DNA from 2 places in the Mesorhizobium monacense genome. Region 1 is predicted to be linked to the other one. Evidence: predicted binding sites of a transcription regulator. Region 1 holds the regulator's gene; the other holds the start of a gene.
The links. The regulator HrcA, encoded in region 1, represses chaperone genes, less so after heat shock. The targets are predictions, from matches to a motif close to GTTAGCACTCNCNNNNNGNGAGTGCTAAC.
Positions count from the first base shown of each region.

Region 2: the regulator HrcA is predicted to act here: its motif matches at 2,336-2,364, upstream of AC1RUK_RS04535 (co-chaperone GroES).

Region 1 covers NZ_CM165567.1:5,849,042-5,854,295, forward strand. The annotation lists gene cysK (cysteine synthase A) at 1-713, opposite strand, end outside; gene AC1RUK_RS27970 (LysE family translocator) at 905-1,522, opposite strand; gene AC1RUK_RS27975 (PQQ-dependent sugar dehydrogenase) at 1,610-2,965, opposite strand; gene AC1RUK_RS27980 (hypothetical protein) at 3,062-3,259, opposite strand; gene hrcA (heat-inducible transcriptional repressor HrcA) at 3,432-4,514, opposite strand; gene rph (ribonuclease PH) at 4,650-5,254, shown strand, end outside.
Region 2 covers NZ_CM165567.1:947,527-952,780, reverse strand. The annotation lists gene AC1RUK_RS04550 (4a-hydroxytetrahydrobiopterin dehydratase) at 1-105, opposite strand, end outside; partial or broken gene AC1RUK_RS04545 (NADH-quinone oxidoreductase subunit D-related protein) at 155-229, opposite strand; gene groL (chaperonin GroEL) at 272-1,915, opposite strand; gene AC1RUK_RS04535 (co-chaperone GroES) at 1,966-2,280, opposite strand; gene AC1RUK_RS04530 (hypothetical protein) at 2,837-3,076, shown strand; gene AC1RUK_RS04525 (hypothetical protein) at 3,198-3,635, opposite strand; partial or broken gene AC1RUK_RS04520 (IS6 family transposase) at 3,938-4,057, opposite strand; gene AC1RUK_RS04515 (protein-L-isoaspartate(D-aspartate) O-methyltransferase) at 4,722-5,254, opposite strand, start outside.

The DNA.
Region 1 (5,254 bases):
CCCTGGATCTTGTGCGGGCCGGGCTGGCCGCCGGACAGAACCGGCGAGGCTTCCGGCTCGACGGCGACGACATGCACCGAAGGCTTGCGCTGCTTCAGCACCTGGCCGACGCCGGTGATGGTGCCGCCGGTGCCGATGCCGGCGACGAAGATGTCGACCTCGCCCTGGGTGTCGTTCCAGATCTCCTCGGCCGTGGTGCGGCGGTGGATCTCCGGATTGGCCGGGTTCTCGAACTGCTGTGGAATGACGGCGTCGGGCAGCGTGGCGGCCAGTTCGTCGGCCTTGGCGATGGCGCCCTTCATGCCTTTGGGACCTTCGGTCAGCACCAGTTCGGCGCCGAGCAGCGCCAGCATTTTCCTGCGCTCCACTGACATGGTCTCCGGCATGGTCAGGATCAGCTTGTAGCCCTTGGCGGCGGCGGCGAAGGCGAGCGCGATGCCGGTGTTGCCGGAGGTCGGCTCGATCAGCGTCGTCCTGCCGGGCGCGATCCGGCCCGACGCCTCCAGCGCCTCGATCATGGCGACGCCGATGCGGTCCTTGACCGAAGCGATCGGGTTGAAGAATTCGAGCTTGGCCAGGAGATTGGCGACAACGCCCTTCTCCTTGGCGAATTTGTCGAGCCGCACCAGCGGCGTGTCGCCAATCGTCTCGGTGATCGAATTGTAGACCCGGCCGCGGCCGGGCACGCGCGTGGAAGAGACGGGCTTGTTCATTGGTTTCGCTCCCAGAAGTCAGGCAATTGACATGGTCGGACTAACATAGGCGGACAGAATAGGGCTTTCGGTCGCGCAAGATAGGCTGCGGCTCGAAAATATCCGAGTGGGGTGCTTGCTGAAAACGCTCTCATCCCGGAAACGCATTTTCCGGATAGCCCGATTTGCGGAATGGATTGGCCGAAACCAGTCTACTGGCGGGCGGCAATGGCCGCCGCAGCCCCGACCATGAAGCCGGCGGCGGTACGGTTCAACGCCTTCAGCGCCCTTGGCGACTTGAGGAACCAGCGCGCCTTGGCGGCGAGCGCCAGATAAGGCACCAGCACCACCAGGAGCACGACGACGGTGAGCGCGACGAGGATGCCGTAGTCGACCAGCGTGATGGTCTTCAGGTCGACGATGGTCGGCGTGATGGCGAGATAGAAGATCATCGTTTTCGGGTTGCCGAGCGTGACGGTGAGGCCGGCTAGGAAGCTCGCCAGCAATCCGCCCTTGCCCTTCTTCGCCTCGACGGTCTCGGGCGTGATGCCGCTGGTCCAGAAACGCCAGCCAAGGAAGGCGAGATAGGCGACGCCCAGCCATTTGATCGCCACGAAGACCATGCCGAAGCTCTGGGCGACGAAGGCAAGGCCGAGCACGACGGCGGTGAGATAGGTGAGGTCGCCGAGCATCAGGCCGAACGACATGGCCAGCGACGACCGGAAGCCGGAACCGAGGGCACGCGCGACAAGCGCCGTGACGCCAGGGCCGGGAATGGCGGCGGCGATGCCGAGGGCGGCGCTGTAGGCGATGAAACCGGTGAGGGTCATGGGTCCAGCCTTTGAATGAAGGCTCCTTTTTCGCACGAAAGCGCCTGGGCTGTGAACCGGATTCGATTGCGCCAGAGGGCGAGCGCCTCAGGTCGGGTCTTCGCCGTAGGTAACGCGCCAGATGGTGCCGTTGCCGTCTTCGGTGACGATCAGCGAACCGTCTTTAGCCACCGCAACGCCAACCGGTCGACCCCAGACCGCGTCGTCGGCGATGACGAAGCCGGTCATGAAATCCTCATACTCGCCGGTCGGCTTGCCGTCCTTGAATTTCAATCGCACCACCTTGTAGCCCGTCCTGATGTCGCGGTTCCAGGAGCCGTGCAGGGCGACGAACGCATCCCCCTGATACTCGGCCGGAAAGCTCCTGCCGGCGTAGAAGGCGATGTTGAGCGGCGCCGAATGCGCCTGCATCAGCACGTCAGGCACGGTCACCTTGCCGGCGAGGTCGGGACGCTCGCCCTGGTGGCGCGGATCCTCGTTGGAGCCGATGTAATACCAGGGCCAGCCGTAGAAGCCGCCGTCCTTTACCGTCGTCGCATATTCGAACGGGACATTGTCGCCGAGTTCGTCTCGCTCGTTGACGACGCACCAGAGCGCGCCGGTGGCCGGCTGCACGGTCATGCCGGAGCAGTTGCGCAGCCCGGTGGCGAAGCTGCGCCGGTTCTTGCCGTCGGGATCGAAGGCGAGAACGTCGGCGCGGCCTTGCTCGGAGCCCCAGGCCGCGCCCAGCGGCTGCGATTTCGCCCATTGCTCGAGCCCGCCCTCCGGTTCCTTGCCGATATCCTCGGCAGCATTGGAGCCGGAGCCAACCGACAGATAGAGCGTCTTGCCGTCGGGCGAGAAGACGATGTCGCGGGTCCAGTGGTGGCTGGAGGGGATGTCGGCGACGATGGTTTCCGGCTCGCCGGACGCCTGCAGGTCGCCGTCACGATAGGCGAAGCGCACGACGCTGTTGCTGTTGGCGACATAGACCCATTGCGGCTTGTCTCCCGGCGGGTAGAAGGCAATGCCATAGGGCCGGTTGAAGCCCTTGGCGAAGGTGGTTTCGTCGGCAGGCTTGGCGCTGCCCTCGGTGAGACGGTAGACGCGTATCTGGTTGACCTTGCTGTCGGCGACGAAGAGGTCGCCGTTCGGCGCCATGCGCACGACACGCGGATTGTCGATGCCGGAGGCAATCAACTCTACCGAAAAGCCCGGCGGCAGAATTGGCTTGGCGCCTTCGGGACGATCGGCCAAGCCGGCGCCGTTGGACGCGGATTCGGTGAGGTAAGGGGCCTGCAAATCATCAGGCCTGATCAGTCGACGCACGCCCGGCCTGTCGGCCTTCCAGTCGCCGAAGGCGGCTTTCCCCGTCAGCACCGGCTGGTCCGACTGTAGCGCGAAGCTGCTGGGGACGACAAACAGAGTGGCGACAAATGCCGCCAGACCGACACGTCGGATCATGGCATTCTCCGGTTCACCTTGACCAGCGAAACGGGCAGACCCGCCTGCTTGTTCCGAGCAGGGCCTCGGCACACAGGGATTTGAAGGATCGCCGGTTCAGGTCCCGGCAGCGTAGAAATCGTCGTCGAGACGCTTTTCCAGTTCAACGAGATCGGCCGGCAGCGGCAGGCCCATGGCGCGCAGCTCCCTCAGCTTTTCGCGCAGCTGTTCCTGCACCTCATGCTGGTCCTCGGGCTGGTTGATCATTTCCTCGAGCAGCAGGCTGATCTGGGCCTTCAATGATTCCAGCGCCATTCTTTTTCTCCTCGGCAGCCTGTTCGTTCCAAGGTGTGTTGAGATTCGGGTCAGGCCGCGCCGAAAATGGTGGTTTCCGAGAACCGGAGCGGAGCGTACTTTTGGGTACGTGAGCACCGGAAGCGCAGGAAACCGCCATTTGCAGGCCGGTCTCACCCGAATATCGATACACCTAGCGCAGCATGCGCGAAATGAGCTGCGCCGTATAGTCGACCATCGGCACTATGCGGGCGTAGTTCAGGCGCGTCGGGCCGATGACGCCGAGCGCGCCGACGACGCGGGCGTCCTTGTCGCGATAGGGCGCGACGACCAGCGACGAGCCGGACAGCGAAAAGAGCTTGTTTTCCGAGCCGATGAAGATGCGCACGCCAGGCCCTTCCTCGGCAAGGTCGAGCAGCTGGACCAGCCCGTCCTGCGTCTCCAGGTCCTCGAACAGATGGCGCAGCAACTCGATATCGGCCTGGGCGGTGACGTTTTCCAGCAGATTGGCGCGGCCGCGCACGATGAGACGCGCCGGCAGGCCGCTGTCGGCGCCTGCCCAGACCGCCAGGCCCTTCTCGACCAGGTCCTGCGACAGCGTGTCGAGGGCGGCCCTGGTCTCTTCCTTGATACGGGCGATCTCGATGCGCGCCTCGGCCAGCGTCCGGCCACGGATATGGGCGTTGAGGAAGTTCGAGGCCTCGTGCAATTGCGAGACGGTGGTGCCGGCGGGCAGGTCGACGACGCGGTTCTCGACATCGCCGTTCTGCGACACCAGCACGGCCAGCGCCTTGGTCGGCTCGAGCTGGATGAACTCGATGTGCTTGAGCGCCACTTCGTTCTTGGCGGCGAGCACCAGGCCGGCGCCGCGCGACATGCCCGACAGCATCTGGCTGGCCTCGGTCAGCATATGCTCCAGCGTCGCGCCCGAGCCGGAGGCCCGCACCTGCGCCTCGATGATGCGGCGCTCCTCGTCGGAAAGGTCGCCAAGCTCCATGAAGGCGTCGACGAAGAAGCGCAGGCCGGTCTGCGTCGGCAAACGTCCGGCCGAGATATGCGGCGCATAGATCAGGCCGAGATGCTCGAGGTCGCTCATCACATTGCGGATGGTCGCCGGCGACAGCGACGAGGGCAGTATGCGCGACAGGCTGCGCGAACCGACCGGCTCGCCATCCCTCAGATAGGAATCGACGATGCGCCGGAAAATGTCGCGCGAACGCATATCCAGTGACTGGAGCACCGGCGACTGCGACGCGGGATCGACTGCCTTGGTCATTCGGGCCAAAAACCTCCGGTTCAAATATAGACTTAGGCCGTGCCCGCGCAACCCGGTCCATTTTCCTTTGCGCCATGGGCCGCATGCGTCTACAAGCCGCCCACGATTCCGGAAAACCAGAAGAAAGAGGCCTGAATGCGCCCCTCCAAACGCCAAGCCGACGAAATGCGCGCCATCTCCTTCGAGCGCGGCGTCTCCAAACACGCCGAAGGCTCGTGCCTGGTGAAGTTCGGCGACACGCATGTCCTGTGCACGGCGAGCCTGGAGGAAAAAGTGCCGGCCTGGATGCGCAATTCCGGCAAGGGCTGGGTGACGGCCGAATATGGCATGCTGCCGCGTTCCACCGGCGAGCGCATGCGCCGCGAGGCCTCCGCCGGCAAGCAGGGCGGCCGCACGCTGGAGATCCAGCGGCTGATCGGCCGCTCCTTGCGCGCCGTGGTCGATCTGCAGGCGCTGGGCGAGCAACAGATCACCGTCGACTGCGATGTCATCCAGGCCGATGGCGGCACCCGCACGGCGTCGATCACCGGCGGCTGGGTGGCGCTTTACGACTGCCTGCGCTGGATGGAAGCCCGGCAGATGGCCAGCGTCGCCAAGGTGCTGAAGGACCATGTCGCGGCGATTTCCTGCGGCATCCATGACGGCCAGCCGGTCATCGATCTCGACTATCTCGAGGATTCCTCGGCCGGCACCGACGCCAATTTCGTCATGACCGGCAAGGGCGGCATCGTCGAGATCCA
Region 2 (5,254 bases), 2.0 Mb from region 1:
CCAATCGGGAGCCTGAGCCTGGAAGCGTTGGGCTTCATCACGCGTGAGCGGCGGGACGCCGCCGCGACAAGGCGTACATGTTTTCTCGGCAAGAGTGTCGGTCATGTTCTTGTCTCCACGACCATTTTTAGCAGCAAATACGACAGCGACGAGCCTATCGATCGATCTCCCCGAACACGATGTCGAGCGAACTGATGATCGCCGAGATATCGGCGAGCATGTGCCCGCGTCGCTGGCCTTCCGTCGTCCTGGCTATAGTTTCAGGCGCCGCTCAGTAGTCCATTCCGCCCATTCCGCCCATACCTCCTGCGCCACCCATAGCTGGCGCATCCTTCCGCGGAATGTCCGCGACCATTACCTCGGCGGTGATCAGAAGCCCGGCGATGGAACCGGCGTCCTCAAGGGCCGTTCGAACAACCTTGGCGGGATCGACGATGCCGGCTTGGACCATGTCGACGTAACGCTCGGTCTGCGCATCGAAGCCCTGATTGGGGTCCTTTGTGTCCATCAGTTTTCCCACGACGATCGAACCTTCGACGCCGGAATTCTCGGCAATCTGCCGAATGGGGGCCTCAAGCGCTCTCAGCACAATCGAAATACCTGCCGTCATGTCAGCATTCGCGCCAGTAAGCTCAGTCAAAACTGCCTTGGCGCGCAAAAGCGCAACACCGCCGCCGGGAACGATGCCTTCCTCCACGGCCGCGCGCGTGGCGTTCAGCGCGTCGTCGATGCGGTCCTTCTTTTCCTTGACTTCCGTCTCGGTCGCGCCGCCGACGCGAATGACGGCAACGCCGCCGGCCAGCTTCGCCAGCCGCTCCTGGAGTTTCTCCTTGTCGTAATCCGAGGTCGTTTCCTCGATCTGCAACTTGATCTGCTGGACGCGCGCCTGGATGGTGGCTTTCTCGCCGGCGCCGTCGATGATCGTGGTCGTATCCTTCTCGATGAGCACGCGCTTGGCTCGGCCGAGCATGTCGATCGTGACGTTCTCCAGTTTGATGCCGAGATCCTCGGAAATCATCTGGCCGGCGGTGAGCACCGCGATGTCTTCCAGCATCGCCTTGCGGCGGTCGCCGAAGCCCGGCGCCTTGACCGCCGCGACCTTGAGGCCGCCCCGCAGCTTGTTGACCACCAGTGTCGCCAGCGCTTCGCCTTCGACGTCCTCGGAGATGATCAGCAGCGGCTTGCCGCTTTGCACGACCGCTTCGAGGATCGGCAGCAGCGCCTGCAGGTTGCCGAGCTTCTTTTCATGGATGAGGACGTAAGGGTCCTCCATCTCGACGCGCATCTTTTCGGCATTGGTGACGAAGTAGGGCGAGAGATAGCCACGGTCGAACTGCATGCCCTCGACGACGTCGAGTTCGGTGTCGGCGGTCTTGGCTTCCTCCACCGTAATGACGCCTTCATTGCCGACCTTCTTCATCGCGTTGGCGATCATCTCGCCAACCGTTGCGTCGCCATTGGCGGCGATCGTACCGACTTGGGCGATCTCGTCCGATGACTTGACCTTCTTGGCGCGGGCTTGGATGTCCTTGACCACTGCGGCAACAGCGAGGTCGATGCCGCGTTTCAAATCCATCGGATTCATACCGGCGGCCACGAACTTCGTTCCTTCACGCAGGATGGACGCGGCAAGCACGGTCGCGGTCGTGGTGCCGTCGCCGGCGATGTCGTTGGTTTTCGAAGCAACCTCACGCACCATTTGCGCGCCCATGTTCTCGAACTTGTCAGCAAGCTCGATTTCCTTGGCGACGGCAACGCCGTCCTTGGTAATACGCGGCGCGCCATAGGCCTTGTCGATGACGACGTTGCGGCCCTTCGGGCCGAGCGTCACCTTGACGGCGTTATTCAGAATCTCGACGCCGCGCAGCATCCGGTCGCGGGCATCGGTAGCGAATTTGATTTCCTTGGCAGACACGATTTTACGTCCAGTTCAGTCTTGAAATTGCGGGATCGGAAATCGCCCGGTCAGGCGGCTTTCTTGGCCGCTTTGGTCTTCTCGACGATGCCCATAATGTCGCTCTCCTTCATGATCAGGAGATCCTCGCCGTCGATCTTGACCTCGGTGCCGGACCATTTGCCGAACAGGATGAAGTCGCCGGCCTTGACGTCGAGCGGGATCAGCTTGCCGCTTTCGTCACGTGAGCCTGGGCCGACGGCGATCACTTCGCCTTCCTGAGGCTTTTCCTTAGCGGTGTCGGGAATGATGATTCCGCCCTTGGATTTGTTGTCGCCTTCAGCGCGCCGAATGACGACGCGGTCGTGGAGTGGTCGGAATTTCATTGGGGGTTCTTTCTGCCGCCGCACATAGAGCGACTGCAACACTTAACATAGCCCCTTTGGCACTCGATTGATAGGAGTGCCAAATTTTTAATTCCTCAAACCTAAAATATTTGAAATGTAAATCAGTCATTGGTACCGGCACTTTTGGCCATCAGAAAGGGGGAGCTATAAGCAATTTTATTGTAATTCATCCCTCTTAATTTTTCCGACAACAGACTATATTAATGCGCAATTACGAACCAAACCTATTGAGTCTCGATTGAATGTGCACCGAGACATATATACTGATCGTGAGGATTTGGCCGATTTTGCTTTCGCGGTCCCGATCGACATAGGTCCGCGACCTTCGACCCGCCATGAAGCACCGAATTTTCGACAGCGAATGTATAGCGCTTATCCGGCGCGCATGTCCCTCTGTTCGAGCCTTTGAACCACGGCGCTGGCCACGGATGTATTGGCAGCGCTGACCACGGATATACTGGCATTGGGATCTTTCCGGTTCGGATGGAAGAGATGCAGGAGGGGCGTCGGCGTGCTCCTGCGAAAAGCCGCACCCATGGCCACTCGCACCACGCAGACCGTCGCGTTCCGGCTGCCGGGTTTTGAGGCGTGGCAACCTGCAGGAGACTACCGCGTTGATCACGACGAGGAATCGATTGAGGGGATCCTCCAGGCTTGCCTGGCGACGCGTCGGCGCGTTCATTCACCTGCCGGCAATCGCCCTGCAGAGTTCGGCGCAACGGTGCAGCTCAGCCCAGCAGACCTCGACGCCGCTCGCGAAAAGGACCTTGGATAATCATGACCGCACCATCCCTCATGCAACGCAGCCTCCCCGCGTGGGGAGCGCTTGCCTGCGCTACGGCGGCGGCTTTCCATGCGAGCCGCTTCAAAAATGATGCTGCGAAACGGCGCCGGCTTTATCCGACGAACGCCTCACGCATCCGAGCGAACATGCCGGGCTGTCTCCCGGCAATCGCCGCACGGATGTGACGGGCGGCCATTGCGGCGCTCACCGTCGCGCCGAAATGGCAATAGCAGATGATCTCATGCAATTGCCTGTCGGTCAGTTCGAAGAACCGCTTCGCTTCGCCGTAGTTGTCGTTTTCCAACCCGGCGGCACGGAGGACAGGATCTTCGAAAGCGACTGAGATCGGCGAGCCGTCGCCGCGCATGGCCGCGCGTGCCCTAACCGGCTGATACTCGGTCTGGTGCAGCGTCGAGAGGGGCCGGCCAGGGTTCCGTTCAAGGAGCTGCGCCCAGCGTTCAAGACGTTCGCCGCGCGACATGGCCTGGCGCGAGTAGCCCTGATCCACCTCGGCCACGACCTGCAATTGCTCCAGAGTTTGGTGCTTCATGTTGGCCTCCTATTCGGACAATAGTTGGTCCACCCATTTCCTACTACTACGTGAGGCGAGCGTGACTCCAACGGATCGTGAAGTCCAATCACGATGATCCCTGGAGGGCTTCGTTCACGAACATGTGGAGGCTTCGCAAAGATCCGGCCATTAATTTGGCGAACGCGGTCAAATGCGCGGCTGTTCGACAATGCCGGTCTGGAGTCCGTGCCGATCGAGGTGATCGATGGGCAGAGTCTGTACTGGAGTGCCCCGGCCCCATTGCTGGCCGGGGCAGCGGGATCAAGCGAGTGGCAGATGAGCCGCCGAAGGCCGGGCCGATGCGAGTTCTCCGCCCGGTCGTTGGGGCCGTTGTGGCTCCAGTATACGACTTCCGGCATGACCTGGCGCCTGGCTACTCCGTAGGATCGCAGTTTGTCCGTGTCGAAACCATTATCGAAGTTACCCGGCCCGATGGCGGAGTGTTGCGGATTGCGCGCGATCCAGGGACCGGTCCGTCCAACAGGTTGAGCGGAAGCCATCTCAAAAACGGTCCAGGCTGTGCGTCGTCAGGATGGCAGCCAAACCAGCGAGACAGCCAATCAGGGATCCCTTCCTTCGACTTTTAGAGACTGAGCAGTCAGCTGCCGCCAAGCGAGAATGACGATCGCTCTCACTGCTGCGGCGCTGGTATCGGTGTGCCGCCAAACCAACCAGCCGCATACGCAATCACGACCAATACCACGATCACGGCTACCACGCCGTACCAGAGGCGCCTGTCTTTGAGATCCATCGTTACCTCCTGCCCGCTACGTGTTGGCCACTGGGCGAATTCCTTGAGCCTTTGGCCGTCATTTCCCAGATGAGCGACCCATTTGCCCTCTGGTAGGCACACAGTAGGCTGCATAAGGGTCTTTGAGAAGCGCGCAATACGACCGCGCCGGCATGATCGCCAGCGGCTACGACCGGCGGCTGCAGGCCTGCTCGACGACTTAGCGTCGCGGCATGGATGTCAAAAGATCGGCGATGCCATCCAGCGCCCGTGTGATCGATGCGGCGCGCGTTATCCTGATCTTCCGGCACGGCTCCGCGCAGCCGCACCCCTCATTAGACCGTTTCGAGCCGACTGAACCGAACCGGGATGAGTTTCCGAGCCTTGAGTTGCCCTGCCGCATCCTTGTCGATGGCCGTCAGCAACTGCACTTCTTCAGATCCCACAGGCAGAACCAGACGTCCCGCCGGCTTGAGCTGCTTCAGCAAAGCCGGCGGCGTCCGCTCAGCTGCCACGCTAACCAGGATCTTGTCGAACGGGGCGTGCTCGGACCAGCCGCGAGACCCGTCTCCGACACGAATGGCGATATTGGAAAAGCCAAGGCCCTGCAGCAAAGCCTCGGCAAGGCTTGCGAATTCCTCGATGATCTCGACGCTCCAAACTTGTCCGGCAAGTTCCGCGAGGATTGCGGTTTGGTAGCCCAGGCCGGTGCCGATCTCGAGCACTGCCTCGTGCGGTTGGGGAGCAAGGAGATCGGTCATCAGAGCGACAATGAAGGGCTGCGAGACGGTCTTATCGAAACCGATCGGCAGCGGCATGTCCTGGTAGGCATAAGGCGCGACCGGGGCTGGCACGAAGAGATGCCGCG